DNA from 3 places in the Pseudomonas serboccidentalis genome. Region 1 is predicted to be linked to each of the others. Evidence: predicted binding sites of a transcription regulator. Region 1 holds the regulator's gene; each other region holds the start of a gene.
The links. The regulator sigma-54, encoded in region 1, starts transcription at its own class of promoters, with help from an activator protein. The targets are predictions, from matches to a motif close to ANTGGCATNNANNTTGCTNT.
Positions count from the first base shown of each region.

Region 2: a site for sigma-54 is predicted at 773-792, ahead of NN484_RS19280 (flagellar basal body rod protein FlgF). Genes of this name have one in related genera too.
Region 3: a site for sigma-54 is predicted at 9,200-9,219, ahead of glnK (P-II family nitrogen regulator). Genes of this name have one in related genera too.

Region 1 covers NZ_CP101655.1:226,644-237,244, forward strand. Annotated here, with positions in the region: gene ptsN (PTS IIA-like nitrogen regulatory protein PtsN) at 1-49, opposite strand, end outside; gene hpf (ribosome hibernation-promoting factor, HPF/YfiA family) at 62-370, opposite strand; gene NN484_RS00905 (RNA polymerase factor sigma-54) at 444-1,937, opposite strand; gene lptB (LPS export ABC transporter ATP-binding protein) at 2,215-2,940, opposite strand; gene lptA (lipopolysaccharide transport periplasmic protein LptA) at 2,940-3,485, opposite strand; gene lptC (LPS export ABC transporter periplasmic protein LptC) at 3,472-4,044, opposite strand; gene NN484_RS00925 (KdsC family phosphatase) at 4,053-4,577, opposite strand; gene NN484_RS00930 (KpsF/GutQ family sugar-phosphate isomerase) at 4,577-5,551, opposite strand; gene NN484_RS00935 (ATP-binding cassette domain-containing protein) at 5,827-6,636, shown strand; gene mlaE (lipid asymmetry maintenance ABC transporter permease subunit MlaE) at 6,636-7,433, shown strand; gene mlaD (outer membrane lipid asymmetry maintenance protein MlaD) at 7,433-7,900, shown strand; gene NN484_RS00950 (MlaC/ttg2D family ABC transporter substrate-binding protein) at 7,912-8,556, shown strand; gene NN484_RS00955 (STAS domain-containing protein) at 8,553-8,858, shown strand; gene NN484_RS00960 (BolA family protein) at 8,975-9,226, shown strand; gene murA (UDP-N-acetylglucosamine 1-carboxyvinyltransferase) at 9,249-10,514, shown strand.
Region 2 covers NZ_CP101655.1:4,207,953-4,218,553, reverse strand. Annotated here, with positions in the region: gene NN484_RS19285 (sigma-54-dependent transcriptional regulator) at 1-575, shown strand, start outside; gene NN484_RS19280 (flagellar basal body rod protein FlgF) at 847-1,587, shown strand; gene flgG (flagellar basal-body rod protein FlgG) at 1,633-2,418, shown strand; gene flgH (flagellar basal body L-ring protein FlgH) at 2,471-3,166, shown strand; gene NN484_RS19265 (flagellar basal body P-ring protein FlgI) at 3,194-4,282, shown strand; gene flgJ (flagellar assembly peptidoglycan hydrolase FlgJ) at 4,294-5,577, shown strand; gene flgK (flagellar hook-associated protein FlgK) at 5,599-7,644, shown strand; gene NN484_RS19250 (flagellar hook-associated protein 3) at 7,658-9,226, shown strand; gene NN484_RS19245 (glycosyltransferase) at 9,335-10,601, shown strand, end outside.
Region 3 covers NZ_CP101655.1:1,253,555-1,264,155, reverse strand. Annotated here, with positions in the region: gene NN484_RS05835 (methyl-accepting chemotaxis protein) at 1-33, shown strand, start outside; gene NN484_RS05830 (phosphocholine cytidylyltransferase family protein) at 47-760, opposite strand; gene NN484_RS05825 (gamma-glutamyl-gamma-aminobutyrate hydrolase family protein) at 757-1,386, opposite strand; gene NN484_RS05820 (PEP-utilizing enzyme) at 1,383-3,698, opposite strand; gene NN484_RS05815 (class I SAM-dependent methyltransferase) at 3,705-4,454, opposite strand; gene NN484_RS05810 (adenylyl-sulfate kinase) at 4,457-4,999, opposite strand; gene NN484_RS05805 (hypothetical protein) at 5,073-6,245, opposite strand; gene NN484_RS05800 (YifB family Mg chelatase-like AAA ATPase) at 6,606-8,099, opposite strand; gene NN484_RS05795 (accessory factor UbiK family protein) at 8,747-9,007, opposite strand; gene glnK (P-II family nitrogen regulator) at 9,421-9,759, shown strand; gene NN484_RS05785 (ammonium transporter) at 9,797-10,601, shown strand, end outside.

The DNA.
Region 1 (10,601 bases):
CGTTCACCAGGGAACGGCCGGGGGTCAGGATACTTTCAAGTCGGATCATGGGTTGGGGGTGTTAACGACCGGTTGCGCCCTGGAGGAGGCTCTGGGTCTTTTCCTTATGCTTTTTGAGTTGGCGATCCAGCTTGTCGGTCAATGAGTCGATCGCAGCATACATGTCGGTATCTTCTGCGTTGGCGACCACTTCGCTGCCGGGAATATGCAAGGTGGCTTCGATTTTCTGCTTCAGCTTTTCGACGCACATCGTGACTTGCACGTTGGTGATCTTGTCGAAATGGCGCTCCAATCGTTCGAGTTTCTCGTTGATGTAGGTGCGCAGAGGTTCGGTCACTTCCAGTTGGTGTCCACTGATGTTGACTTGCATACAGCTTCTCCTTCGTTGCCAGTGCATAAAGCGGCAGGCCGGATAGCCTGCCACTGGAACGCTGTAACGTGGCTTACATCAACCGCTTGCGTTCGCTCGAAGGCGCGATCCCGAGGGATTCGCGGTACTTGGCGACGGTGCGGCGAGCCACCTGAATGCCTTGTGCCTCCAGTAAACCAGCGATCTTGCTGTCACTCAACGGCTTTTTCTGATTTTCCGCTGCAACCAGTTTTTTGATGATCGCGCGGATCGCCGTGGACGAGCATTCGCCGCCTTCGGAGGTGCTGACGTGGCTGGAGAAAAAGTATTTCAGTTCATAAATACCGCGTGGGGTATGCATGAATTTCTGGGTCGTGACCCGGGAAATCGTCGATTCATGCATGCCGACCGCTTCGGCGATGTCGTGCAGGACCAACGGTTTCATCGCTTCGTCACCGTACTCCAGGAAGCCGCGTTGGTGCTCGACGATCTGTGTGGCGACTTTCATCAGGGTTTCATTGCGGCTTTGCAGGCTCTTGATGAACCAGCGCGCCTCCTGCAACTGATTGCGCATGAAGGTGTTGTCGGCGCTGGTGTCGGCACGACGCACGAACCCGGCGTACTGGGCGTTGACCCGCAGGCGGGGCACCGATTCCTGGTTCAGCTCGACCAGCCAGCGTTCGTTGTCCTTGCGCACGATGACGTCGGGCACCACGTACTCGGCTTCGCTCGATTCGATCTGCGAACCCGGGCGCGGATTGAGGCTCTGCACCAGTTCGATGACCTGGCGCAGTTCATCTTCCTTGAGCTTCATGCGCCGCATCAGTTGGCTGTAGTCGCGGCTGCCAAGCAGATCGATGTAATCGCTGACCAGACGCTTGGCTTCGTTCAGCCACGGGGTCTTGGCCGGCAGCTGACGCAATTGCAGCAGCAGGCACTCACCGAGGTTGCGCGCGCCGATACCGGCCGGTTCGAACTGCTGGATGCGGTGAAGGACGGCTTCGATCTCGTCCAGCTCGATATCGAGCTCCGGATCAAAGGCGTCGAGAATTTCTTCGAGGGTTTCGTCGAGGTAGCCCTGATTGTTGATGCAGTCGATCAGGGTCACGGCGATCAGGCGATCGGTGTCGGACATCGGCGCCAGGTTCAATTGCCACAACAGATGGCTTTGCAGGCTTTCCCCGGCAGAGGTGCGGGTGGTGAAATCCCACTCGTCGTCATCGCTGCTGGGCAGGCTGCTCGCGCTGGTCTGGTAAACGTCTTCCCAGGCGGTATCGACGGGCAATTCGTTAGGGATGCGCTCGTTCCATTCGCCGTCCTCCAGGTTGTCCACCGTCGGGGCGGTTTCCTGATAGGAGGGTTCCTGAATCTCGGTGTTGGTTTTTTGTTCGGCGTTGTCGGCCAAAGGATCGGAGTTGTCGAAGTCGTCGCCTTCTTCCTGGCGTTCGAGCATCGGGTTGGATTCCAGGGCCTCCTGGATTTCCTGTTGCAGGTCCAGGGTGGACAATTGGAGCAGGCGGATGGCCTGTTGCAGCTGCGGTGTCATCGTCAGCTGCTGGCCCATTCTCAAGACTAGCGATGGTTTCATGGCAGGGGCTAAACACCTTATTCGCCGGCGCGCATGCGCCATCCACTACAGGGCGCCGGAGCGCCAAACTTAAGCAAATTATATGCCTGAAACTGTCGTGTTTGCCTAGAGCGCTGTAACAATAAAAGCGTATAAAACTTTGTTGACGCATCGCATCGAAGCGCGGTGAACATCTTTGAAGCGTCGTATCTGCCCAGAGCGCTGTAACAATAAAAGCGTATAAAAAATCAGCTTCAACGTTACAGCGCCCGGACGGCTGGCCGAATGCGCTCGCGCTTTAGAGGCGGAACTCGTGGCCCAGGTACACTTCCTTGACCAGGTCGTTGGCCAGGATGGTCTCGGCGTCGCCTTCGGCGATCAGTTGACCGTCGTTGACGATGTACGCGGTTTCGCAGATATCCAGGGTCTCGCGGACGTTGTGGTCGGTGATTAGTACGCCGATGCCCTTGGCCTTGAGGTGGTGGATGATCTGCTTGATGTCGCCGACGGAGATCGGGTCGACACCGGCGAACGGTTCGTCGAGCAGGATGAACTTCGGTGCGGTAGCCAGGGCGCGGGCGATTTCCACGCGGCGGCGTTCACCACCGGACAGGCTCATGCCCAGGTTGTCGCGGATGTGGCTGATGTGGAATTCCTGCAGCAGGCTTTCCAGCTCTTTGCGGCGACCGGCCTTGTCGAGTTCCGTGCGGGTCTCGAGGATGGCCATGATGTTGTCGGCCACCGACAGTTTGCGGAAGATCGACGCTTCTTGCGGCAGATAGCCGATACCGGCCTTGGCGCGGCCGTGCATCGGCTGGTGGCTGACGTCCAGATCATCGATCAGCACGCGGCCCTGATCGGCCTGCACCAGGCCGACGATCATGTAGAAGCAGGTGGTCTTGCCGGCACCGTTCGGGCCGAGCAGGCCGACGATCTGGCCGCTGTCGATCGACAGGCTGACGTCACGCACGACCTGGCGGCTTTTATAGGCCTTGGCCAGGTGCTGGGCTTTCAGAGTCGCCATTACTGGGCCTTCTCGTCGGTTTTCTTCTTCGGCTGGATCACCATGTCGATGCGTGGACGCGCCTCGGTGACCTTGTTGCCGGTAGCGCGGCCTGCGCTGGCCAGTTTTCTCACCGTGTCATAGACGATTTTCTCGCCCTGAGTGGTGTTGTTGTCCTTGTCGACAACCTTGGCCTTGTCGATCAGTACGACGCGGTTTTGCGCGGCGTGGTACTGGATCGTCACGCCCCAGCCCTGTACAGGCTTGGTGTCGCCCTGGGTTTGCAGCTGCTCGAAGTAGGCAAGATTGCCCACCGACGTCACGACGTCGATGTCACCGGTCGGGGTGCGGGTGATGGTTACCGTGTTGCCTTTAACGATCATCGAACCCTGAGTGATGATCACATCGCCCTTATAGGTGGCAATGCCGTTCTTGTCGTCCAGTTGGGCGTCGTCGGCTTGAATGCGGATAGGTTGCTGCTGATCGTTCGGCAGAGCCCAGGCGCTCACGCTTCCCAGTGCTGCGCCCAGACTGAGCAAAATAGGGAGGGTTTTAACGAGCCTCATACTGTCCTCTTACGTTCGATTGCAGGTGTATCCTGCTTTCCTTCAAATACGCCTTCATTCCCACGCCAGTCGATACACCGCCAGCGCCGTCAATTCTAACGGGTTGCTCGGTCTGCGCATATTGCTGCTGAGGGAACACCGTCATGCGTGTGCTGGTGATCAGGGTGTCGCGGTTCTTTTCATCGGTGCGCTTGATACGTACCGAGTCGATCAGTTCTACCTGAGTTCCGTCAGGGTTCACTTCGCCGCGCTCGCTGGTCACGTGCCACGGGAATTCGGTGCCGCGGAACATGTTCAGGTCAGGCTTGGTGACCAGGGTCACATCCGTCGCTTTCAGGTGCTCGGCCTTGTCGGAGGTCATTTCGTATTGCAGCTTGCCATCCGGAAGGTATTGCAGGGTATGCGTGTTGGTGGCGTACCAGTCGATGGCAGTGTCTTCGACCTTGACCGGAGGTTTGTCGAGGAAACGCTCAGGGCTGATGTTCCAGTAGCCGACCGCCGCAAACATGGCGGCGATACAGCCGAACAGCAGGAAGTTGCGAAATTTTTTGCTAAACATGATTTGGCTCACAGGTACGCGGCGTTGGCCGCATCGAGGCGGCCCTGGGCGCGCAGGATCAATTCGCAGAATTCGCGGGCGGCGCCTTCGCCGCCGCGAGCCCGAGTGACGCCATGGGCGTGCTCGCGCACGAAGTCGGCGGCATTGGCAACGGCCATGCCGAGGCCTACACGGCGGATCACCGGCAGGTCAGGCAAGTCGTCACCGAGATAGGCGACCTGTTCATAGCTTAGGCCCAGTTGCTGCAGAAGACCGTCCAGAACCACCAATTTGTCTTCGCGCCCCTGAAACAGGTGCGCGATCCCGAGGTTCTTCGCCCGGCGCTCGACCACTGGCGTCTTGCGACCGCTGATGATGGCGGTTTCGACGCCGGCGTTCATCAGCATCTTGATGCCTTGGCCGTCGAGGGTGTTGAACGTCTTGAATTCGCTGCCGTCTTCAAGGAAGTACAGGCGGCCGTCGGTGAGGACGCCGTCGACGTCGAAAACCGCCAGTTTGATCGCTTTGCCGCGCTGCAGCAGGTCGCTTGTCATTACATCACTCCTGCACGCAGCAGATCGGAGAGGTTGAAGGCGCCGATCGGGCGATCTTCTTCGTCCACGACAACCAGTGCGTTGATTCGGTGGTCTTCCATGATTTTCAGCGCTTCGGCGGCGAGCATCTCGGGGCGTGCGGTTTTGCCGTGCGCGGTCATGACCTGGTCGATGGTGGCGCTGCGGATGTCGATGCTGCGATCCAGCGTGCGACGCAAGTCGCCATCGGTGAAGATCCCGGCCAGTTTGCCGTCGGCTTCAAGAATCGCGGTCATGCCCAGGCCCTTGCGGGTCATTTCCATGAGCGCATCCTTGAGCAGGGTGCCGCGCTGTACTTGCGGCAGCTCCTGACCGGCGTGCATGACGTTTTCCACTTTCAGCAGCAGGCGTCGACCCAGTGCACCGCCCGGGTGGGAAAAGGCGAAATCTTCAGCGGTGAAACCCCGGGCTTCCAGCAGCGCTACCGCCAGGGCGTCGCCCATGACCAGCGCGGCGGTGGTCGAGGAGGTCGGTGCCAGGTTCAGCGGGCAGGCTTCATGCTCGACATGCACGTTGAGGTTGACTTCGGCGGCCTTGGCCAGCGGCGACTGAGGATTGCCGGTCAAGCTGATCAACTGGATGCCCAGGCGCTTGATCAATGGCAGCAGGGTGACGATTTCGTTGGTCGAGCCCGAGTTGGACAGGGCGAGGATCACATCGTCGCGGGTGATCATGCCCATGTCGCCATGGCTGGCTTCGGCCGGATGGACGAAAAACGCCGGGGTGCCGGTGCTGGCCAGGGTCGCAGCGATCTTGTTGCCGACGTGCCCGGACTTGCCCATGCCGACCACGACCACACGGCCTTTGCTGGCCAGAATCATCTCGCAAGCGCGTACGAAATCGGCGTCGATATGGGGCAACAAGCCTTGTACGGCTTCCACTTCGAGGCGGATGGTGCGTTGTGCCGATTGAATCAGGTCGCTGGATTGGCTCATGTCAGAAATCGTATAGCCCGATGAAAAGGCGGCGATTATAGCGGTTATGTTGAAAAGCCTCACGCAAGTTCGTCGTGCTTTGTCATTCCTCGTCACCAAAACCCTTAAAAAGTACCGTCGGGCCTGTCATATCGCTGAACTCGGACCAGCGTGGGCCTTGGGCGCTTGGGGTTTGCAGTGATATAGTTCGCCGCCAGTTCGGCCTGCCCGGGAGGTATGTGCTTTCCAAGGAAAGCCAGGCGTCCGAGTGAGAGGCTGCATCGCAAGGAGTTTAGATGAGTGCCGATAACGCCTACGCGGTCGAGCTGAAGGGAGTCTCCTTCAAGCGCGGTGCGCGCAGCATTTTCAATAACGTCGATATTCGCATCCCGCGCGGCAAGGTTACCGGCATCATGGGGCCTTCCGGGTGTGGCAAGACCACGCTGCTGCGTTTGATGGGGGCGCAATTGCGTCCTTCCAGCGGCGAAGTCTGGGTCAACGGTCAGAACCTGCCGACGCTGTCGCGCAGTGATCTGTTCGATGCGCGAAAGCACATGGGCGTGCTGTTTCAGAGTGGCGCGCTGTTCACCGATCTCGATGTCTTCGAGAACGTCGCTTTCCCTCTGCGTGTTCATACCCAATTGCCGGATGAGATGATCCGCGACATCGTCCTGCTCAAATTGCAGGCGGTCGGTCTACGCGGCGCGATCGAGCTGATGCCCGACGAGCTGTCGGGGGGCATGAAGCGTCGTGTCGCCCTGGCCCGTGCGATTGCTCTCGACCCGCAGATCCTCATGTATGACGAACCGTTCGTCGGTCAGGATCCGATCGCCATGGGCGTATTGGTCCGCCTGATCCGTTTGCTCAATGATGCGCTGGGTATCACCAGTATCGTGGTCTCTCACGACTTGGCCGAAACCGCGAGCATCGCTGACTACATCTATGTAGTGGGTGATGGTCAGGTGTTGGGGCAGGGCACGCCGGACGAGTTGATGAATTCGGATGAGCCGCGTATCCGCCAGTTCATGACCGGCAACCCCGATGGCCCGGTGCCGTACCATTTTCCAGCGACGGATTACCGCGCAGATCTTCTGGGGAAGCGCTGATGCGCAGAATTTCATTGATAGAACGCGTGCGCCGCTTCGGCGAGTCCGCGATCGACTCCATCGCGGTTTTCGGTCGTGCGACGTTGTTCCTGTTTCACACCTTGCTCGGACGCGGCGGTATCGGTGGCGGGTTTGGCCTGTTGGTCAAGCAGTTGCATTCGGTTGGCGTGATGTCATTGGTGATCATCGTCGTGTCCGGGATTTTCATCGGCATGGTGCTGGCGCTGCAGGGTTTCAATATTCTGTCGAGCTATGGCTCCGAACAGGCAGTGGGGCAGATGGTCGCCCTGACGTTGCTGCGTGAACTCGGGCCGGTAGTGACAGCGCTGCTGTTTGCCGGGCGTGCCGGTTCCGCGCTGACCGCCGAAATCGGCAACATGAAGTCCACCGAACAGCTTTCCAGCCTGGAAATGATCGGTGTCGACCCGCTCAAATACATTATTGCCCCGCGTCTGTGGGCCGGTTTCATTTCCCTGCCAGTGCTGGCGATGATTTTCAGCGTGGTCGGTATCTGGGGCGGTTCGTGGGTGGCTGTCGACTGGCTTGGAGTGTATGAAGGCTCCTACTGGGCGAACATGCAAAACAGCGTGAACTTCACCAGCGATGTGCTCAACGGCGTCATCAAAAGTATCGTTTTCGCTTTCGTCGTGACCTGGATCGCCGTATTTCAAGGCTATGACTGTGAGCCCACTTCCGAGGGCATCAGTCGCGCCACCACCAAGACCGTGGTATTCGCCTCGCTGGCGGTACTGGGTCTGGACTTTATTCTGACCGCTTTGATGTTTGGAGATTTCTGATGCAAAACCGCACCCTGGAAATCGGTGTCGGCCTGTTCCTGCTGGCAGGGATCCTGGCTTTGTTGCTGCTTGCTCTGCGGGTCAGTGGCCTGTCTCCGACTTCGACTACCGACACGTATAAACTTTATGCCTACTTCGACAATATCGCCGGTTTGACGGTCAGAGCCAAAGTGACCATGGCCGGTGTGACCATCGGCAAGGTCACGGCCATCGATCTGGATCGCGACAGCTTCACCGGTCGGGTAACCCTGCAAGTGGATAAAAAGGTCGACAATCTGCCGACCGACTCCACTGCGTCTATCCTGACCGCTGGCCTGTTGGGCGAGAAGTACATCGGTATCAGTGTGGGCGGCGAAGATACCCGCCTGAAGGATGGGGGAACCATCCACGACACCCAATCGTCTCTGGTACTGGAAGACCTGATCGGTAAATTCCTGCTCAATACCGTTAGCAAAGACGCCAAATGAGGAGCTTTTGAATGATCTCTACCTTGCGACGTGGCCTGTTGGTGTTGCTCGCGGCACTGCCGTTGCTGGCCAACGCTGCGCCCGGACAGTCGGCGCACGATCTGATTCAGGACACCACGAACCGGATGCTGGCCGACTTGTCGGCCAACAAAGAGAAGTACAAACAGGATCCACAGGATTTCTACACGGCGTTGAATACCATCGTCGGTCCGGTGGTGGACGCTGAAGGCATTTCCAAAAGCATCATGACGGTCAAGTATTCGCGCAAGGCCACGCCTGCGCAGATGCAGCGCTTTCAGGAAAACTTCAAGAAAGGCCTGTTCCAGTTCTACGGCAACGCCTTGCTCGAGTACAACAACCAGGGCATCACGGTTGATCCTGCCAAGGACGAGTCGGGCGACCGCACCAGCGTCAACATGACCGTCAAGGGCAGCAACGGCGCGATCTATCCGGTGCAGTACACGCTCGAGAAGATCAGTGGCGAGTGGAAACTGCGTAACGTGATCATCAACGGCATCAACATCGGCAAGCTGTTCCGTGACCAGTTCGCCGACGCGATGCAGCGCAACGGCAACGATCTGGACAAGACCATCAACAATTGGGCGGGTGAGGTGGCCAAGGCCAAGGAATCCACCGAACAGAAGCCAGCGCAATGAATGAGGCGGCAGTTCGTATGAGTGATGTCGACGAGCTATTGCTCAGCGGAGTGCTGGACTATCGCACCGGTCCCGATCTGCGCAAGGAAGGCCAGGCGCTGATCAAGTCCAGCAAGGCGGCATCGCTGGTGATCGATTGCTCGGCAGTTAAGAAGTCCAGCAGCGTCGGCTTGTCCTTGCTGCTGTGCTTCATGCGCGATGCCCAGGCGGCCGGCAAGGCTGTCAGCATCCGCGCGATGCCGGAAGACATGCGCGAAATCGCTCAGGTCAGTGAACTGACCGAGTTGCTGGCGCACCCCTGAACCCGCATCGATAAAGAAGCCCCCCGTCAGAGTCCTGCCAATGCGGGGTTCGCAGGCGCGGGGCTTTTTTGTATGATGTCCGACCCGTGCGCACAGGGCGCCGATTGAGGTTGAGCATGCAGGCCAACGAAGTTAAGAGTTTCCTTGAAGAAAAGCTGTCCGAGACTCTTTCACAAGTGCAGGTAGAAGTTGAGGGCGAAGGCTGCAACTTTCAGCTGAACGTGATTAGCGATGAACTGGCGGCATTGAGCCCGGTCAAGCGTCAGCAGAGCATTTATGCCCATTTGAACCCGTGGATCGCCGATGGCAGCATCCATGCGGTCACTATGAAATTTTTCAGCCGCGCGGCCTGGGCCGAGCGCACCTGAGCCCTAGGGCGTCGAGATTCTTATGGATAAATTGATTATTACCGGTGGCGTTCGTCTTGATGGCGAAATCCGTATCTCCGGGGCGAAGAACTCCGCCCTGCCGATTCTGGCCGCTACTCTGCTGTGCGATGGCCCGGTGACCGTTGGCAACCTGCCGCACCTGCACGACATCACCACCATGATCGAGCTGTTTGGTCGCATGGGCATCGAGCCTGTGATCGACGAGAAACTCAGCGTCGAAATCGATCCGCGCACCATCAAGACCCTGATCGCACCGTACGAACTGGTGAAAACCATGCGCGCGTCGATCCTGGTGCTGGGCCCGATGGTTGCCCGCTTCGGTGAAGCCGAAGTCGCGCTGCCTGGCGGTTGCGCCATCGGTTCGCGTCCGGTCGACCTGCACATCCGTGGCCTCGAAGCCATGGGCGCGGTGATCGACGTCGAAGGCGGCTACATCAAGGCCAAGGCGCCTGAAGGTGGCCTGCGCGGTGCACACTTCTTCTTCGATACCGTCAGCGTGACCGGTACCGAGAACATCATGATGGCGGCTGCCCTGGCCAAAGGTCGCAGCGTGCTGCAAAACGCCGCGCGCGAACCTGAAGTCGTCGACTTGGCGAACTTCCTCAACGCCATGGGCGCCAAGGTCTCCGGCGCCGGCACCGACACCATCACCATCGATGGCGTCGAGCGCCTGGGTTCGTGTTTCTACAAGGTCATGCCTGACCGTATCGAAACCGGCACCTACCTGGTGGCCGCAGCGGTCACCGGTGGCCGTGTGAAGGTCAAGGACACCGATCCGACCATTCTCGAAGCGGTCCTGGAAAAGCTTCGCGAGTCCGGCGCAGAAATCACCTGCGGTGAAGACTGGATCGAGCTGAACATGCACGGCAAGCGTCCGAAAGCGGTCAACGTGCGCACCGCGCCGTACCCGGCGTTCCCGACCGACATGCAGGCCCAGTTCATCTCGCTCAACGCCATTGCCGAAGGCACCGGTGCGGTGATCGAGACGATCTTCGAAAACCGCTTCATGCACGTGTATGAACTGCACCGCATGGGCGCCAAGATCCAGGTCGAAGGCAACACGGCCATCGTTACAGGTACCGAAGTGCTGAAGGGCGCGCCAGTGATGGCGACCGACCTGCGCGCATCGGCCAGCCTGGTGATCTCGGCCCTGGTGGCCGAAGGCGATACCCTGATCGACCGCATCTACCACATAGACCGTGGTTACGAGTGCATCGAAGAAAAACTGCAGATGCTGGGCGCCAAGATCCGTCGCGTTCCGGGCTAGTCGCTGCATCTGGACACAGGGAAGTGTCCGTTGAATTCGTTTTGATCGGGGGTGGTAACGCCCTCGATGTGTGTCCGGCGCCGATTG
Region 2 (10,601 bases), 2.0 Mb from region 1:
GCCGGGTGGGCAGCGACGAAGAGGTGTATCTGGATGTGCGGGTGATCTGCGCGACCCAGGTCGACTTGTCCGAACTGTGCGCCCGCGGTGAGTTTCGTCAGGACTTGTATCACCGCTTGAACGTGCTGTCGCTGCACATCCCGCCGCTGCGCGAATGCCTCGACGGTTTGACGCCACTGGTCGAACACTTCCTCGATCAAGCCAGCCGCCAGATCGGTTGTTCGCTGCCGAAACTGGCGCCGGCGGCGATGGAGCGTCTCAGTCACTATCACTGGCCGGGCAACGTGCGGCAGTTGGAGAACGTGCTGTTTCAGGCGGTTTCCCTGTGTGACGGCGGCACGGTCAAGGCCGAGCATATTCGCTTGCCGGACTATGGCGTGCGTCAGCCGCTTGGCGATTTCTCGCTGGAGGGCGGGCTGGACGAGATCGTCGGACGCTTCGAGAAAGCGGTGCTGGAGCGGCTGTATTCCGAGCACCCGAGCAGTCGGCAACTGGGCAAACGGCTGGGGGTTTCGCATACGACGATTGCCAATAAGCTGCGTGAGTACGAAGTCGGTAAAGACACGGAAGCTTAAGTTCAAAAGATCGCAGCCTTCGGCAGCGCCTGCAGGAGCAGGCATTTCAATGTAGGAGCTGCCGAAGGCTGCGATCTTTTGATCCTTTGCCGCCAAGCGGCATTACACCGCCGGTTTTTCGACTTCGATACATTTCAAAAATCCCCTCACTTGCCCCCAAGTCCTTTGTTTACCGGGCCGCAAGCCGCCAGAAAAAAGTTGGTCTGCAAATTGCTTATGGCTCAGCAGTACAGCGGTGGGCGGCAAACGTCCGGCATGCAGAGGAAAGAGTGTGGACAAGTACCTTTATGTGGCAATGACCGGCGCCAGTCAGAACGCACTGGCGCAAAAGGCGCATGCCAACAACCTGGCGAACATCTCCACCAATGGTTTTCAGCGCGACCTGGAGCAGGCGCGTTCGATGCCGGTGTTCGGTGACAGCTTTCCGGCGCGTGCGTTTGCCATGAGCGAACGGCCCGCCACCGACTTCACCGCAGGTTCCCTGGTGCAGACTGGTCGCGACCTCGACGTGGCCGTGACCGGCAACGGCTTTATTGCCGTGCAGAACCCTAACGGTGGCGAAAGCTACGTGCGCACCGGCAGCCTCAACATCGACGCCCTCGGCGTACTGCGCGCCGGCAACGGCATGCCGGTACTCGGCAATGGCGGTCCGATCGCCGTGCCGCCCGAGCAGCAGGTCGAAGTCGGTGAAGACGGCACCATCAGTATTCGTGCGATGGGCGAAGGCCCGCGCGTCATGGCGGAAGTCGACCGGATCAAACTGGTCAACCCGGACATCAAGAACCTCAACAAAGGCCTCGACGGCTCGATCTACACCAAGGACGGCCAGCCTGCGCCGGCCGATGCCAACGTCAAACTGGTGTCGGGTTTCCTTGAGTCGAGCAACGTCAATGCCGTGGAAGAAATGACGTCGGTGCTGGCCCTGGCCAAGCAGTTCGAGTTGCACGTCAAGATGATGAACACCGCCAAAGACGACGACCAGGCCATGGCTCGGGTCTTGCAGATCAGCTAATTATCAGAACGTCGCGCCGTAAAACAGGCGCACGAGGAGAATCGAATGCTTCCGGCTCTATGGGTTGCCAAAACCGGTCTGTCCGCCCAGGACACCAACCTGACCACCATTTCCAACAACCTGGCGAACGTCTCGACCACGGGTTTCAAACGTGACCGTGCCGAGTTCCAGGACCTGCTCTATCAGATCAAGCGTCAGCCAGGCGCCCAGTCGACCCAGGACAGCGAACTGCCGTCGGGTCTGCAACTGGGTACCGGTGTGCGCATCGTCGGCACGCAGAAAAACTTCACCGCCGGCAGCCTGCAAACCACCGAGCAGCCGCTGGACATGGCCATCGACGGTCGCGGTTTCTTCCAGATCCTGCAGCCGGACGGCACCACGTCCTACACCCGTGACGGCACCTTCCACCTCGATTCCAATGGCCAGATCGTCAACGCCAGCGGTTTCGCCCTGGAGCCGGCCATCGTCATTCCGAACAACGCGCAGAGCTTCACCGTCGGCACCGACGGCACCGTGTCGATCACTGTGCCAGGCAACCCGGCCGCTCAGGTGATCGGTAACCTGCAAACCGCCGACTTCATCAACCCGGCCGGTCTGCAAGCGGTGGGCAACAACCTGTTCCTGGAAACCGCTGCTTCCGGCGCGCCGCAAATCGGCACCCCGGGCCTGAATGGTTTCGGTACCACGCTGCAGAACACCCTGGAAGGTTCCAACGTCAGCACCGTTGAAGAGATGGTCAACATGATCACCACTCAGCGCGCCTACGAGATGAACTCCAAGGTGATCTCCACCGCCGACCAGATGCTCTCGTTCGTAACGCAGAATCTGTAATCAAGTCTATGGGGCGGCCATGAGGTCGCCAGCAACACCGTGAGGTAGGGTCATGAAACGCTTCGTATCTGTTCTGGCATTGGGTGGGGTCGTCTCGCTCGCGGGCTGCGTCGCACCGACGCCCAAGCCCAATGACCCTTACTACGCCCCGGTGTTGCCGCGCACGCCATTGCCGGCTGCGGCCAACAACGGCTCGATCTATCAGGCCGGCTTCGAGCAGAACCTGTACAGCGACCGCAAGGCGTTCCGGGTCGGTGACATCATCACCATCACCCTGAACGAGAAGACGCAGGCGAGCAAGAACGCCAACTCGCAAGTGGCCAAGAACAGCAAGACCGGCATCGGCCTGACGTCGCTGTTCGGCGGCAGCGGTACCACCAACAACCCGTTGGGCGGTAACGATCTGAGCCTGGACGTCGGCTACAGCGGCGACCGTGCGACCAAGGGCGACAGCAAGGCCGCGCAGGGCAACACCCTGACCGGCTCGATCACCGTGACCGTGGCCGACGTGTTGCCCAACGGCATCATCGCCGTGCGCGGCGAGAAGTGGATGACCCTCAACACCGGCGACGAGCTGGTGCGGATCGCAGGTCTGGTGCGTGCCGATGACATCGCGACCGACAACACCGTGTCGTCGACCCGTGTCGCCGATGCGCGCATCACCTACTCGGGCACCGGTTCGTTTGCCGATGCGAGTCAGCCAGGCTGGTTCGACCGTTTCTTCCTCAGCCCGCTGTTCCCTTTCTAGGTGGCTACGTTGAATCTGAAAAGCTTCATGCTGGCAGCGGCCATGATGTCCGTTGCCTTTGGTGCTCACGCCGAGCGGCTGAAAGATATCGCCAGCATTTCCGGCGTGCGTTCCAACCAGTTGATCGGTTACGGCCTGGTGGTCGGGCTTAACGGCACCGGCGACCAGACGACGCAAACTCCGTTCACCCTGCAGACCTTCAACAACATGCTCTCGCAGTTCGGCATCAAGGTGCCGCCGGGATCGGGCAACGTGCAGTTGAAAAACGTCGCGGCGGTGTCGGTGAGTGCCGATCTGCCGGCGTTCGCCAAGCCGGGTCAGCAGGTCGACATCACCGTGTCTTCGATCGGTAACTCCAAGAGCCTGCGCGGCGGCACCCTGTTGCTGACCCCGCTCAAGGGGATCGACGGCAACGTCTACGCCATCGCTCAGGGCAACCTGGTGGTCGGTGGTTTCGATGCCGAAGGGCGCGACGGTTCGAAGATCACCGTCAACGTTCCGTCGGCCGGTCGTATCCCGGGCGGTGCGTCGGTCGAGCGTTCGGTGCCGAGCGGTTTCAACCAGGGCAACAGCCTGACGCTGAACCTCAACCGTTCCGACTTCACCACCGCCAAGCGCATCGTCGACAAGATCAACGACATGCTCGGCCCTGGCGTGGCGCAGGCCATCGACGGCGGCTCGATCCGTGTGACTGCGCCGCTCGATCCGAGCCAGCGCGTCGACTATCTGTCGATCCTGGAAAACCTCGAAGTCGACCCGGGCCAGGCGGTGGCAAAAGTCATCATCAACTCGCGCACCGGCACCATCGTCATCGGCCAGAACGTGAAAGTCTCGCCCGCCGCCGTGACCCACGGCAGCCTGACCGTGACCATCACTGAAGACCCGATCGTCAGCCAGCCGGGGCCATTGTCCAACGGCCAGACCGCGGTCGTGCCGCGTTCGCGTGTGAATGCCGAGCAGGAAGCCAAGCCGATGTTCAAGTTCGGCCCGGGCACCACCCTCGACGAGATCGTGCGGGCGGTGAACCAGGTCGGCGCGGCACCGGGTGACCTGATGGCCATTCTCGAAGCACTGAAGCAGGCCGGCGCGTTGCAAGCCGACCTGATCGTGATCTGAGGACGGCGACCATGGATATGCGCAAAGGCAGTCTGGTGGGCACGGGCGATTCGGGTTCGTACTCCGACCTCAATCGTCTGAACCAGCTCAAGGTCGGTGACAAGAATAGCGATGCGAACATGCGCAAGGTGGCGCAGGAATTCGAATCGCTGTTCCTGGGCGAAATGCTCAAGTCGATGCGCTCGGCCACCGAGGCATTGGGTAAAGACAACCCGATGAACACCCCGGCGGCCAAGCAGTATCAGGAAATGTACGACCAGCAACTGGCGGTGTCGCTGTCCCGCGAGGGCGGGGGTATTGGCCTGGCCGACGTGCTGATGAAGCAGATGTCGAAGAACAAGCCAATGGCCCCGGGTGAGGCTGCGGCCGCATCCGCCGCCAAGCAAGAGGCGGCGAAAGCCGCTGCGGTGCAGACGCCGATCGCTGCCGGCACCACGGGCACCGGACCGCTGTCGCGGCTCAATGGCGAGCGTCCATTGTGGGCCTCGCGTTCGCTGCATGCGCCGAACACACAGCTGGCGCACACCAACGACATGGAGATGATCAACAAGCGTCGTCTGGCGCTGCCGCCGAAACTGGCTGATCGTCTGCTCGCCGGTCTGGTGCCGTCGGCCACGCCGACCGCTGCCAATGCCTTGCCACAACGTGCTGCGACCACTGCTGCCACTGGCGCTGGCCCGCTGTACAACGGCGACTGGCTGAGTCGTGCCGAAGACGCGAAAGCGTCCGGCGGGCAGATGCAGATCTACGGCCGGGCGATGGCGCAGATTCCGCTGGCACCGGCCAAGCGCGCCTTCAGCTCCGCCGACGAATTCGTCAACACCATGCTGCCGATGGCCAAAGAGGCCGCCGCGCGCATTGGCGTCGATCCGCGTTATCTGGTGGCGCAAGCCGCGCTGGAAACCGGCTGGGGCAAATCGGTCATGCGCGCCCAGGATGGCAGCAGCAGCCACAACCTGTTCGGCATCAAGGCCAGCAGCAACTGGACCGGCGATTCGGCTCGGGCGATCACCAGCGAATTCCGCAACGGGCAGATGGTCAAGGAGACGGCGCAGTTCCGTTCCTATGCCTCGTATAAAGACAGTTTCCACGATCTGGTGACTTTGCTGCAGACCAACAATCGCTATCAAGATGTTGTGAAGTCGGCCGATAACCCAGAACAGTTTGTACGCGAGTTGCAGAAGGCCGGTTACGCAACCGACCCGAACTACGCGACCAAGATTTCGCAGATTGCCAAGCAGATGAACAGTTTCGAAAACTACGCTGCGGCCGGCGTTACAACGACGCCTCTATAAACACACGGTAAGGTTTGAATCATGAGTTTGCTCAATATCGGTATGTCGGGGTTGGCCGCGAGTTCTTCCTCTCTGGCGACGACAGGTAACAACATTGCCAACGTCGACACCGCCGGTTATTCACGCCAGCAAACCGTGCAGGGCACCAAGGCCTCGCAGCAGTTCGGCAATGTTTTCATCGGTACTGGTACCACCCTGGCCGACGTGCGCCGGGTCTACAACTCCTACCTCGAAAACCAACTGCACACCGCCACCTCGCTCAACAGCGAAGCGGCTGCATACGGTGGCCAGGCGACTGCGCTGGACGCCTCGCTGTCCGATACCAATACCGGTCTGACCGGCGTGCTGCAGAAGTTCTTCACCTCAATGCAAGGTGTGGCAACGTCGGCGACCGACGACACGTCCCGTCAGTCGGTGCTGACCGGTGCGCAGGCACTGACCAGCCGTTTCAATGCCCTGGCCAAACAGCTGAACGATCAGAACACCACGATCAACGGCAACCTGGGCGACATGACGTCCCAGGTCAACAAGCTGGCCACTTCGATTGCCAATCTCAATCAGAAGATCGGCGAGATTTCCACCAGCGGTGGCCAGCCGAACGATCTGCTCGACAGCCGTAACGAAGCCGTGCGTCAGCTTTCCGAGCTGACCGGTGCGCAAGTCGTCGAGCGTGGTACCAGTTTTGACGTGTATATCGGCACCGGCCAGCCGCTGGTGATCGGCAACACCACCAACACCCTGAGCACCGTCCCGAGCAAAGACGACCCGTCGCGCGTGGCCATTCAGATGGACCGCGGCTCAAGCGTCATCGACATCACGTCGGCCATGAGCGGTGGCGAAATCGGTGGCCTGCTGACCTATCGCAAAGAAGTGCTCGATCCTGCGCTCAATGAGCTGGGGCGTGTTGCGCTGGTGGTGGCCGATCAGGTCAACAGCCAGCAAGCCCAGGGCATCGACAAGAACGGTGACTTCGGCGCGGCGATCTTCAACAACATCAACAGTGCAGCGCTGATCAGCCAGCGCAGCATCGCGCAGGCGGGCAACAGTGCAGGCTCGGGCAACCTCGATGTCACCATCAAGGACACCGGCAAGCTGACCACCAGCGATTATCAGGTCACTTTCACCAGCGCCACCAACTATTCGGTCAAGCGTTCCGATGGCACCGATATGGGGTCGTTCAGCACCACGACCACGCCACCGCCGGTGATCGACGGCTTCACCCTGGCCCTCAACGGCGGCGCACTGAGCGCTGGCGACACCTTCAAGGTGACCCCGACCCGTAACGCGGCAACCGCCATTCAGACCGTACTGACCGACCCGAAGAAAGTCGCGGCGGCAGCACCGTTGACGGGCGTCGCCAGTGCCAACAATTCCGGCACCTACACGCAGCCGACGCTGACCGACTCGATCAACATCTACAACCCGGCGTCTCAGGCCGAGCTGCAGAATGCGCTCAAATATTCGACGCCGGTCAAACTGGTGTTCGGGGCGGTCGCCAGCGGCAGTCAGTCGTACAACATGGTCGACGCCAAGGGCAACACCATCGGCTCGGGCACCATCGTGCCGGGGCAGGCCAACACCTTGAACCTCAAGGTCGGCATGGTCGACTCCACCGGCGCTCCGGTGATGGATACCAGCGTCACGCCGAACGTACAGAAGACCTTCACCGTGCAGACCACTGTGGGTGCGACGCCAAAGTCTGGCGAAACCTTCACGATCAACCTGACCGGCGCGGCGTCTTCGGACAACCGCAACGCACAGGCACTGGTTGGCCTGCAGACCAAGCAGACCGTGGACACCGGCACCGGCAGCAAGGGCATCAGCCTGACCGACGCCTACAACAAGCTGGTGACCAACGTTGGCACCAAGGCGGCGCAGAGCAAATCCGACAACAACGCCACCTCGGTGATCCTGGATCAGGCCAAGGGCGCGCGCGATTCGTTGTCCCAGGTCAACCTCGATGAAGAGACCGGCAACCTGGTCAAGTATCAGCAGTACTACACAGCGTCTTCGCAGATCATCAAGGCTGCGCAGGAAACCTTCGCCACGCTGATCAACAGTCTTTAAGGAGTCGTAATTCATGCGCATTTCCACCGCCCAGTATTACGCGACACAAGCTGCTCAATATCAGCGCAACTACAGCAAGACGGTCGCGACCGCCAACGAAGCGAGCAGCCTGCAACGCATCAACACGGCTGCCGACGATCCGATTGGCGCCGGTCGCCTGCTCAAGCTGGGTCAGCAGGCGGCGATGCTGGATCAGTACAACACCAACATCAACAGCACCAAGAGCGCGTTGAACGTCCAGGAATCCACACTGGATGCCATCACGACGGCGCTGGCACGCGCCAAGGATCTGTCCCTGGCTGCCAACAACGGTACGGCGACCGACAAGGATCGCCAGGCTTACGCGGCAGAACTGGGGCAGATCCAGCAACAAGTGCTGGGTCTGATGAACTCCAAGGATGCCGACGGCAACTATCTGTTCTCCGGTTCGAAAACCGATACCGCACCGTATTCGCAGAACGCCGACGGTACCTACACTTACAACGGTGACCAGACCACCATCAACCTGGGCATTGGCGATGGCATGACGGTCGGTACCAACACCACCGGTTGGGATGCCTTCCAGCAGACCATCAACACCGGTCGGACCTCCACTCAGATGACTGCGCCAGCGGTGGATGACGGCCGAGTGGTGCTGTCCAACGGTACGGTTGGCACGGCCGCCACCTACAATTCCCGATTCTCCGGTGGTCAGCCGTACACCGTCAGTTTCGTCAGCAGCACTCAGTTGAAAATCACTGATGCGCTGGGCAACGACGTGACTTCAGAAGCCAGCCAGAACGGCGCGATCGTCAACACCACCGGGACCAACCAGTCGGTCAGTTTCCGTGGTGTCGACCTGAAGCTGAACATCAACCTGAAGGCCGGTGACACCAACCCGGACGCGGTCATTGCCGGGCACAGCTTCCAGTTGTCGACCACGCCTGACTCGTTCACCACCGCGCGCAGCCCGGGTAACCCGTCGACTGCCGTGATCACCGGTTCCAGCATCACCAACCAGGCGGCCTATACGGCGGCATTCCCGCAGGGCGGTGCGGTGCTCAAGTTCACCAGCGCCACGGCTTTCGATCTGTACGCAGCACCCGTCACTGCAGACAGCAAGCCGGTGTCGTCGGGCACCGTCGCTGGCGGCAACGCCACCGCTGCCGGCGTGACCTTCGCGCTGGGCAACACTCCGGCTGCTGGCGATCAGTTCTCGATTCAGCCGAACAATCACCAGACCCAGAACGTGCTCGACACCCTGGGCCAGATGATTACGGCCATGAATACGCCGATCGACGGTGATCCGGTTGCCAAACAGAAGTTTCAGGGCGTGATGGAGGCAGGTCTCGGCAACATCGACGCCGCCACCAACCAGATCGGTGCCTCTGTCACCGCCATTGGTGCCCGTGGTCAGTCGCTGGACATGCAGAACGTCACTAACCAGAGCCTGAGTACGGCGAACACCACGACCCAGGGCTCGATCCGAGATTCGGATCCGGCCGAAGTCATGACTCGCCTGACCCTGCAACAGACCATGCTGCAGGCCTCGCAGCTGGCTTTCAGCAAGATCAGTCAGTTGGGTCTGTTCAACAAGATCTGACGGTAAGCGGGCGCGCAAGCGCCCGTTTGTCCAGTCCCTCAGTTAATGTTTTTCGCGGTTTCCAGGGCTCGCTTTACCGAGCGGGCTCGTACCGCCTGTGAGCCCGCCGTGAATTCACTCCCTCTCGTCAGCCTTGTCATTCCCGCCTTCAATCCACGTTTTTTCGAGCGAGCACTGCGCAGTGCCGTCGGCCAAGGCTATGGCCATCTCGAAATCATCGTTTGTGATGACAGCCGTGGCGGCGAGATCGAAAACATCGTCTCCAAGGTCGTCGAGGACACGGGCGTTGCGGTTCGTTATGTGCGCAATCCGCGTACCTTGGGCCTGGTCGGTAACCTGAAAGCCTGCCTGGATCAGGCGCAGGGCGAGTTCATCAAGTTTCTGTGTGACGATGATCTGCTCTATTCCGCCTGTATCGAGCAGCAGGCGCACGAGATGCGCCGTGATGAGGTCAGCCTGGTGCTGGCTCAGCGACTGCTCTGGGATGCGAACGACATCATCCTGCCTGCGCGGCTGGAAAACACCTCGCTGTCACCGGTCAGTGGCCTGTTCAAGGGTGACGATCTGCTGGCGATATTTGAAAAGTTCCCGGTCAACGTTCTCGGCGGATTCAGCAATGCGCTGTTTCGGCGCGCGGACGTCGCCGAACTGTTGCCAGCATTGACCGAGGAGGGTTGCTGCTTCGTCGCCAGCCTGGATTTCGCCTTGTACATCTGCCTGCTGCGCCGCGGCAATCTGGCGGTGTCCAACAATGTGCTGAGTGCCGAGCGTCTGTACCCGGAGCGACTGAGCGCGCAGCAACCGATGAAGGACGCGATGGAAGTCGAGCGCGAGTGGCTTTCGCAAATGCTCAAAGTCCGCAGCGGTGAATCGGCGCCTGCGCCAGGCTGGGTTCGCTACATCCCGTTGACCAAGGCTGACGAGTCGCCGAGGGTGTGGGAAGAACTGCCGTTGAGCCGTACCCTTGGCACCCGGCAGAGCCGTCAGGAGTGTGGCGTCGGGGTCGACAGCCTGAGTTTCGGCGAGCTCTACGCGCAATGGCTGGAGTGCCGGGTGCTGACCGAAGGACAGCGCAAGTTGCTGCCGGAAACCATCGCCGGCTGGTCGCACCAACCGCGGATCGTGCCGATCATCATCGACGGCAAAGGCAGTCGTGATGGTGTGGAGCGGACGCTGGAGGCCCTCGCCAATCAGGATTACCCGCCGGAACTGGTGCTGGTGCTGTCCGCCTCCTGCTCCGAAGCTGAATTGGATGGGCGGGTGTTCCGTCTTCCGCTGCAGGATGACGGGCTGGAACAGGTCAACGCCTTGTTGCCGCAGCTGGAAGGTGCCGACTGGTTCTATATGCTGCAGCCCGGCGATCGTCCGGTGACCA
Region 3 (10,601 bases), 1.0 Mb from region 1:
GATCTGCGCTCCGAGGTTGATCGGTTTCGCTGATGCGGCGTGCCGGTTACTGGTACGCGGAGAGGTCTTCGCTGGAGTCGACCTCTCCCCATTCTCCTGAATAGGCAACGGCCTCGATCGCTACCCGGTCGGCGTCGATGACACGCTGCAGGGTATTGGTCATGTGCATCTTGTCGCACTGGCTTGAGGTTAATTCGCCGCGTAGCCGCACGACTTCTGCCCAACCTGCGGGCGTGAAGCGCAGCAACCCCATGTACTGGCCCTCGACTTCCTCCACCGATTGCGGTTTGTTGCCGATTTCGGCCAGCGTGTCGTCGCTATTGAGCCGGAACGTTTCGGCATCCAGCAGTGGGTCGCCAAAACGTTGGGTCCACAACTCCAGCCAGTTGGGGTCGTAGGTGACGGCCAACGACGCTTGGCTGGTCATCAACGACCTGACGGCGTCCGGGCTGTAAAAAATATCCGAATAACTGACGATGCACGGCTGGCCCTCAAGCCAGACTTCGGCGCAGGCCAGTGACGACACCATGTTGGTGTCTGCCCAACGAGGGTTATGAAATTCGGTCAGGCCCCGGTCGGCCAACAATTCGCGTTTGTAGCCGGTTACCACCGCAATTTCACTGATGCCTGCTGCACGCAGCGATTGCAGTTGCCATTCGAGCAAGGGTTTGCCGCGCAATTCGACCAGACACTTTGGGCGTTCATCGGTGAGGCTTTTCATGCGGCTGCCACGTCCGGCAGCCAGAATAATGGCTTTCACGAAACGTCTGTCCCTTGAGTTGTTTGAGTGGAATCGGTTTCGCCGAACAACTGGCGTATACGCTGAACATCATGGGCCGCGAAATTCGTCTCGCGTTCCGGGTGCCACATCCAGCCTTCCCAAGGCATAGAACGATGCCGGATCGCTTCGATTTCGCCGTCTTCGCTGCGCGCCAGGACTTCAAAGTCCTGCGGGCAACTGGCGAGAGACTGGTGGTGGTAGCTGTTCACCTCGGCGACGATCTGGCCGGACAAGCGATGCCGGGTGCGCACGTGCCCGCTGACCGCTTTCAGTTCGCTACCTGCCCAATGCCCCAGCATCTGCATGCCGCGGCAGATGCCCAGTACTGGCAGATTGCGGGAGCGTGCGTGATCGAGCAGGCGCGTCTCCGTGTGATCGCGGGCCAGGCACTGGCCGATGTCGTTGCCACCGGACAACAGCAATGCCTGAGGCGATATTGCGGCCAGCCAGCGATCGAGGCTGGCATCGACCAATCCGTTGGGCACCGGCAAGGGGATGAACCCCGCCGCCAGCAGAAAGCCGATCAGGCGCTGATCCAGGGCGTCGCGGCTTTCGCCGCGCTCCGGATGCAGGTCCACTCGCTGGCTGACAGCGACTCGCCTCATGTCATCATCTCCACCCTGCGGCCCGGGCAATCCAGATGCAGGATATCCGCCGTCGACCAGCGCCGGTAAAGCACTTCTCCAGCGCCAATGACGGCCGGCAGGCCGAGTTCACCGGCCCGAATCGCCATGTGCGAATTGGCTCCGCCCCATGCGGTAATCAGCCCGGCAATCGGGTAAGCAAACAACCAGTCGAAGCCTGGATCCGCGTTGGGTATGCAGACAATCGCCCCGGCCAGTTTTTCCCGGTCATCGCATTGCACCACGGGTGCCGTCACACGTTTTTGCGTGATGAAGTTGGGCGCCGTTTCCGGCCACTCGAAGCTCCAGACGTCTTCCGGGCAGGTGATCACGGGCGGCAGGGAAACCTTCAGCGTTTCAGCGTAGCGCGCCTTGCCTTGTTCGATACTGCGCAGCAGCACGTCTTTTGGATCGGCGGCGGCAACGTGCAATTCCTGGAAGGCGCTGATATCACAATAGGCCAGCTCTTCGCGGTCGATGCCGTACTCGGCGCCGACTTGCGCGATCAGCGCCAGGGCATCCGAGAGGTTGCGAGTGAAATGAAACTTGGCCAGCTCGCGCAACTCGATACCGTTTTGCAGAAAGTCCAGCAGCCCCACCGGATCCGGTTGCAGGCCATGGGCTTCGAGCAGTTTCACGATCTCGCGCATCTGCGGCAGCGTCAGCGAAAACGGTTGCAGTGGCTCGGGGGCCGCTGGCCGCTGGTCCCAGTCGAAATAGAGTTCCGGTGCTTCGTCATAGCGTGGCGACAGAATGTCGTAGGTGCCCGGACGCAGGTGCCCGTAGCGTGCCAGGAAGGTTGTCTTGTCGAGCGTCGCGCGATCACGGGCCAACTGACCGCTGACGGTTGAGACACCGGCCATGAACGCGTCGTAGTCGGCCTGCGAGAACACACCCACGCTGACCAGTGACCTGAGCATCTGCACCGCAACGAAACCCGCCCGGGCCAGGCCGGCGAAGGGTAGGGTGCCGTAGCGTTTTGCATCTTCCAGCAGCCAGTAGATGCGTTCCAGCGGATCGGCGTTGGATGTCAGCAGCTCTTCGCGGCGGGCATTGAGCACGTCGAGTTTGTTGGCGTCGCTGCGCCACAAACCATCCTTGGGATGCACGATGCGGTTGGTCAGTTTGCGCAGACTGGAGCTGATGGCCTCCAGTTCGTGTCCGGAGAAGCCAGCACTGGCCAGGCGCTCCAGTTGTTGCGAAAGGTCTAGGGTGTAGCAAGAGAAAACGATCTCGAACTCCACCTTGTCATGCAGGGTCGGCTCCGCCAGCAAGCGATCGATGTAGTAGTCGACCAGCCGTCCGGCCAGTCCCTCATCAAGGTCAGCCGGAATGAAGGAGTTGAACGACAGGCGCACATCGATATACGGCAAACCGAAAAAATGCGGCATCAGCGGGAAGCTGCGCAAGTTGCGGTAGCCATAGTTGTGGCGTTGGTAAGCCCAGATGGAGTCGGTCACCAGATCGCGATACAGCGACAGCGCCAGTGGTTTGGGGCGAATACCGATGATCTCTGCCGGGTTCCAGTCGGGCATCACGCCGTAGACTGTGCGCTGGCCGATCAGGAAAGGATGCGGGCGCATGCCGCGCGCGACTTTGCGCTCGATACTTTGCAGGCGGGCAGCCTGCGCGGCTTCGGACTCTGCCGGTGCAGGCAGAATCAACGGTCGAGCCTGCAACAGCCACAAGGTCTCTCCTTCGGCTTCGCGCGTCACCGCGAACTCGCAGTCGACGGGGTTACCGCCGAACAGTTCCAGCAGATCCTCAAGCAAAGCAATGATCGGTGAGAGGGCCGCAGGCGGTGAAGCGGGGCTGTGCGCCGCCTGCTGCCAGAGCCGTCCACCCATGCCGCCGGTGACCGATGCGGTGTCGTCACCTTCCGACCAGTTCACCACACGGTACGGCGCGCAGGTATTCGGGTCGTGGGAAAACGCCACGCCGGAACGAATCACGTTGCCGAGCATGGGCTGAATCAGCACCTCATCGCTCAGGTGCGCCTCGCCATAACTGGCGATGACCTGTTCAACCGCCGACTCTAGCCCTGCTTCCTCGATATTCGGCACCGAGAGAAAGGCGCCGGCGAAGGAAGCCTGGGCGCTGTCTTCGCGGCCACAGCTGGAGCGCACGATCCAGGAGGGGGCAGGCAGCCGGCCCCGGATATCCTGAATGCAGGCGCGCCGATCCGCGTGCCACTGCTCCACGGTGAACGCGAGCAGCGGCGCAATGCGCGCAGACACGAGCCGCCCTTGCAGGCGCGACAAGGTGCCGGCCTTGGTAGAGAAATGCAGGGCCATCAGGCGTTATCTCAGCTGAGCGACCCAGATATTCGTCGAGTACGGGATCTGGATCGACGGCGTCTGCAGGCTTTGCAGGTAATCATCGATGGCGCTGATGACTTCGTGAAATTTCGCGCCCGCCTGGCGCTCCAGCGTGGCGTGGGAGCGCCAGGCTTCCAGGCACTCTGCGATGGATTGCTCGTGGATGACCCGCGCATCCAGGTGTACGACCGGGCCGAACAGCTGACTGGCATCGATCACGGCCGTCTGATCTTCACGACGGGTGCCGTAGCCATAGCCGGCGACGCGCTCTTTTATGATGGTTTCGATGCGCGCCTGAATCGGATCTTCCAGATTGCGGTGGTTCCACATGCAGGCAAACCAGCCACGGGGCTTGAGAATGCGCGCGGTTTCCTTGAGCGCCTGCTGACGGTCGCAGACATTGAAGGAGCTGCCGAACGTGACCATGTCGAATGTCTGCGCGGCCTGCCCGGTCACTTCGCCGGTGCCTTCGTGCCATTTGACATTGGCCAGCTCGGCGGTGCGTTTGATGCCGTTGGCGCGCATCGCATCGTTGGGTTCTACCGCAGTGACATCCAGGCCACGGGCGGCCAGCATCAGCGTCAAGTGTGCAACACCCGCGCCGACGTCGCAGAACTTGTCGCCTTGCTCGGCGCCAGCGATCGAGAGCATGGCGTCAATGGCGGCATCGGCGTAGTCAGGGCGCTTCAAATAGGCATCGGCCAGGGTGGTGTAGTCCCATTCGGTTTTCATACTCAGTTCCTTCTATAAATTTTATTGATCAAATCTTCTGCCAGACTTTGCCTGGAGCGCTGAGGGTCGAACTCTACAAGCCAGTCTGCCGCTTGCGGTTCATCAACGGTCAGATCAAGCCCGGCAACGTTGTGCAGTTCCCCGGCATCGAATCGTCGGTAGATTCCCTTCGGGTCTCGGCGACGCAACTCCTCGACCGGGACCTTCAAATAAACTTCGAAATAGCCGGGCAGGTGGGCGCGGTTCCAGGCATGGACTTCGTGAAACAGCGATATCGTTGCGATCACCACGGTCTGGCCTTGCGCGGCGATCATTCGGCACAAGTGGGCATATTGCAGCGCCAGCGCCAGTCGTCCTTCACGGCCATGGTTTTGTGAGTTGGCGGCGGCTGCGCCGAATACCTCGCGCAACTCATCACCATCGAGCATGACCACCGATTGTCCTGCAGTGCGGAGTCGGGTGACGAATTCACGGGCCAGCGTTGACTTGCCCGCTCCTGAAAGGCCCGTAATCCAGATTACCTGTCCACCAGCTTCACATTTCATAGCGTTCTGACTTGTGTTCGAATCGAGTGTATCGGCAGGCTGTTTTCTCGCATGAGGTCAGGCGTGCTTTATTTTAATGTTTGTCCCGTTCGTTAATGTCCCCGAAAGAGTCAATCGACAGCGGGCAGTACTTCGACTCGTGCCGATATTCAATCAAGTCGTGGAACACTTCCTGAGGCAGGGGCAAGTCGCTGTATTGTGCCTGGTAGAACTTGTTGTATATGTAGTAACTGTCTTCTCGTGCCAGCAGGCTGAACCCGGATGCCATGTCTTTGAGTTCATTGCTGCTTCTGGCAATTGGCAACAGGGTGTCCATTTGCTTTAGCCAGGCGTCGACCGTGAGATTGCTCTCTTCGGTAAAGGGCACGTAATAAATCGGCAGCTTGCAGGTGTTGAGCATGAACGACACACCACCGGTGGATGCGTCGGTGATGACCGTGTCGCATTGTGTGTAGAAAACCGTGCTGCTGGTTCCTGCCTTGTCGATGGTTATCCAGTCATAGGCAGACAGTTCTTCGCACAACGCTTTCACGGTCGGATGGGAAAGTTCGGCCATGTACGGACGCAAGATGAAGGTTGCGTGGGGAATTTGCGATTTGACTGCATTGATGACGGTCTGCAGGTTTTCATACAGTGTTGCCCCGTTCGGGCAGATACCCAGTTGGGTCGGCAGAAGCCCTACGACATAGTCGTCCGAAGTTTTTTTCGATGGCGGTGATGATTCGAAGATACCGGGAATCTTGACGGGCAGCGTAGCCACGGGACTGGTGTTGCGCATGTCCGAACGCAAGGCCAGTCCATCGATCAACATTGTTTTCAGGGCCTTTCTGTCGCGACGGTATGCCTGCAGTCCGGCGGTAATCAAATCAAAGCCCGACCTGGATGAAGAGATGATTGCATCCCAGTAAGAGGTCAGCTCAGCGTAGTAATACTTGTCTTTGGCCGGCATCCCGACATTGCCGTGACTGATGAAGATGCCAAAATTTGAATGGTCCAGCAGACGTCCGGCATAGGCGTCATTTGAAATGACAACCTGCGATTTCAGGCTTGCAATGAAGTCATTGCCAATCTGCTTTACCGGGAAATCGAGGACGGCTTCGACTTCCTCTCTGCTTAAGCCGGTACGATCAGTATTAAGTACGACACAATTATACTTTTGTCGAAGCGAGTTGAGCGCTGGAATCAGATACTCGAGATATGTTTTGCCACCATCCGCCACGTTGCTGAGCAAGTAAACATTTTTCATGATGAAGTTGTGCTTTTAAAGTTTGTTGAATAAGGCCGATGTCAAACAACGTAATAACGCTGACAAGGGCTTTTGTAGTTGTCTGGATTTAAATTAACAACCAGACACACGCACACAAGCCAGGTTTGGCTTGAATCATGATGGCACGGGTTGATTGAACGACTTTGCCCGGTGAGCAATAGAAATCTTGTCCATGATGTCCCGCCTCCATTTCCGCGTTGAAAAATGCTCTATGTCTTGACGATAGACGGATAACGAGTAAAAAAGAGCGTCGCCGTTATATCACATCTCGGCCAATGGCCATCAGTGCTTGGATGTTTATTTTTCGGGGCAGTCCGTTTGCGAGTTGCGCTGTCATTTTCATTGTGTTGCCGGCCGATATTGCAACGCCTCTGCCAGATGCTCGCGCCTGATCTCTTTTTCCTGTCCCAGATCGGCCAACGTCCGGGCGACCTTTAGAAGTCGATGCGCCGAGCGTAGCGACAAGGTCAGTCGTTCACAGGCTGACTCCAGCCATTTCTCATCGACTGTGGATAACCTGCAGTGCCGTTTCAGCCCCGGCAGATCGAGAAACGCATTGGCACAACCCTGACGTTTTTGCTGGCGCTCCCGGGTCTCGGCTACCAACGCGGCCGCACTGGCGCTGTCTTCTCCTGGCTTTACCGCAGGGTTCAGCGCTGTTGCCTCCCGCGCTACCGTCAGGTGTAAGTCGATCCGGTCCAATAGGGGCCCCGACAACTTGTTGCGATAACGCTGCACCATGTCCGGCGTACACGAACACTTGCCACTCGGTTCGCCGAGATATCCACAGGGGCACGGATTCATTGCCGCCACCAACTGAAACCGTGCTGGAAATCGCACCCGATCCTTGGCCCGGGCGATCACGATATGTCCGGACTCCAGAGGCTCGCGCAGAACCTCAAGCACCTTGCGATCGAACTCCGGCAGCTCATCGAGAAACAGCACGCCATGGTGGGCCAGGGTGATCTCGCCGGGTTGCGGTTTCGAGCTGCCACCGACCAGCGCCGGCCCCGATGCCGAGTGATGCGGCTGGCGAAACGGACGTTGCGGCCAATGGGTCAGCGGCACGCCACTGGCGACCGATTGAATCGCCGCCACTTCCAGCGCTTCGCATTCGGACAGCGGCGGCAGCAGCCCCGGCAAACGACTCGCCAACAAGGTCTTGCCGGTTCCCGGTGGCCCACTGAACAACAGGTTGTGCGCGCCCGCCGCCGCAATCAACAGCGCCCGTTTCGCAGCCATCTGCCCCTGCACTTCATTGAGGTCGGGATATGGTTTAGTGGCGTGGATCAGCCCGTCCGACACATAAGGCTCGACCGGCGTATGCCCGTTGAAGTGCGCCACCGCTTCCAGCAGATGATCCACCGCAAACACCTTCAAACCCGAGGCCAGACACGCCTCTTCGGCATTCGCCCGCGGCACCACCAGTGCCCGTCCGGCCTTGCGCGCCGCCAGTGCCGCCGGCAACACGCCACGCACCGGTCGCACCGCGCCGGACAACGCCAGCTCACCGAGGCATTCCACATCGTCCAGCGTCAGACACGGCACCTGCACACTCGCCGACAGAATTCCCAAGGCGATCGCCAGATCAAACCGCCCGCCATCCTTGGGCAAGTCCGCCGGCGCCAGATTCAAGGTAATCCGCCGCGCCGGAAACTGCAGCCCGGAATTGATGATCGCGCTGCGCACCCGGTCCTTGCTTTCTTTCACCGCCGCTTCGGGCAGGCCGACCATGGTCAGCGACGGCAGACCGTTGGCCAGATGGACTTCTACGGTGACAGCGGGAGCCTCTACGCCGATTTGGGCGCGGCTGTGGACGATGGAGAGGGACATGGTCGTTCCTTGAGCTGAATCGGGGGCCGCTTCCTGCGGGTTTTTGAAGGGTAGTTGAGCCGGGTTTCATTGCTGGAATAGAGGTTTACAAGACATATCAAGACCCGCTGGGGTGTCACTGCGTACCTGAGTTGGAGCGTTGACTCTTGACGGATCCTCGCGTTCGAGGACTGCAACTGCGCATTCGTCGGGACTGGGCACCAGCAGAAGCTCCCCCGCATTTTTGGCAGCAGAGAAAGCTGTTTTCTCTGAAGTAGTGACGACGGGCTAGCCTGTCGGATTCTGAACCCAAGGCCGTAAAGCCGGGAGCTAAAGAATCGCTGCGACTACTCCTCAAAAAATACTTAAAAGGCGTCCATCGGACGCCTTTTTTATTTCTGATTGGAGGGTGCTCGTGGTATCTGCCCCACCAATGTGCCATGTGCGCGTTTTTTGCGGGTACCCAGTCACCACAATGTCGTGCGCCTTAAGCTGTCCAGGTCGCCAAACCCGGTGCTGAACATTCAGCATCGGGTGAGCTTGGGAGCCGGGGCTTTTCGACGTAATCGGACGGTGGTGCTGCAAGTTGTAGGACGTTGCCGAGAGGATTGAGGGGCTGGATATCAAAAGATCGCAGCCTTCGGCAGCTCCTACAGGGAGTTGCGGGGTTATTCAGCGGGCGGTGTCAGCTTGGCTTCCATTTCGGCGACTTTGGCTTCGAGGCTCTCGAGGCGGGCGCGGGTGCGGGCCAGGACGACCATCTGACTATCAAACTCTTCACGGCTCACCAGATCGAGTTTGCTGAAGGCACTCTGCAGCAGCATCTTGAACTGGCTTTCGATTTCGGCTTTCGGCAGCGGGGTGTCGCCGCTGAACAGGCGGGAAGCGGTGCCGCTCAGGGCGTCGAGGAAGTCTTTGGGGGCGAGCATGGAATGTGTCCTGTAAACAGTGGCGGGCAGTGTATCACGCAGTGTCTATAGTCATTGACGCAGGCACGGATGCACGCTTTTCGCGCAGGCGGACGGACGGCAGCGCACCGTTGTTGTGCGTAACCGTCGGGCCTTTTCCGCGCAAGCGCCTGAAACAGCGGCCAAGAGATTGAAATCAGAGGAATTTGGCGAGATGGCAAGCTTTCTGCTTAGTCGGTAGTGACCCATGCACTGATGCAGTCGCTGTGACGAATGCAGTGCGGCAGGCGGAGCGGGGAGTTTCGTCAGCAGCGGTTAGCTGGCGTCAGTCGGGCAGGTAAGGCCGACGATGCGTTACAAAGCCAGGCACTGCGCTTAGACTTGAGTCGGGTTTGTTTTCCTGGGGCAAGTCCACCAATTCGGGAGAGAGTTTCATGAAGCTAGTCACTGCCATCATCAAGCCGTTCAAGTTGGACGACGTGCGCGAGTCGCTGTCCGAAATCGGCGTGCAGGGCATTACCGTTACTGAAGTCAAAGGCTTCGGCCGGCAGAAGGGTCACACCGAGCTGTATCGCGGCGCGGAATATGTGGTCGATTTTCTGCCCAAGGTGAAAATCGACGTGGCCATCGACGACAAGGATCTGGATCGGGTTATCGAGGCGATAACCAAGGCTGCCAACACCGGCAAGATCGGTGACGGCAAGATCTTCGTGGTCAATCTGGAACAGGCGATTCGCATCCGTACCGGCGAAACCGATACCGACGCGATCTAAGCGCCGCCACAAACCCAACGCCCCAGGAGAAAACAATATGACTCTGCGTAAATTCGCAGGGCTAGGAGCCCTGTTGTCCATCGTAATGCCCAGCCTTGCCATGGCGGCAGACGAAGTGGCGGCCCCAGTCCTCAATTCCGGCGACACTGCCTGGATGCTCACCTCGACAGCCCTCGTGCTGTTCATGACCATCCCGGGTCTGGCGCTGTTCTACGGCGGCATGGTTCGCTCGAAAAACATTCTTTCCGTGATGATGCAGTGCTTCGCCATTACCGGTCTGATCAGCATCCTGTGGGTCATTTATGGCTACAGCATTGCGTTCGACACTACCGGCATGGAGCAGGGCGTCGTCAATTTCAACTCGTTCTTCGGCGGCATGGGCAAGGCATTTCTGGCCGGTGTCACTCCGGCAAGCCTGACCGGTCCGGCGGCGTTGTTCCCTGAGGCGGTGTTCGTCACCTTCCAGATGACCTTCGCGATCATCACCCCGGCGCTGATCGTCGGTGCGTTCGCTGAGCGGATGAAGTTCTCCGCGATGCTGGTCTTCATGGGCGTGTGGTTCACCCTCGTCTATGCACCGATCGCGCACATGGTCTGGTCCGGTAACGGCGGTCTGCTGTGGGACTGGGGCGTACTCGACTTCGCCGGCGGCACCGTGGTGCACATCAACGCCGGTATCGCCGGTCTGGTAGCGTGCCTGGTGCTGGGCAAGCGCAAAGGCTTCCCGACCACCCCAATGGCTCCGCACAACCTCGGCTACACCCTGATGGGCGCAGCGATGCTGTGGGTTGGCTGGTTCGGCTTCAACGCCGGTTCCGCCGCAGCCGCCAACGGCACTGCCG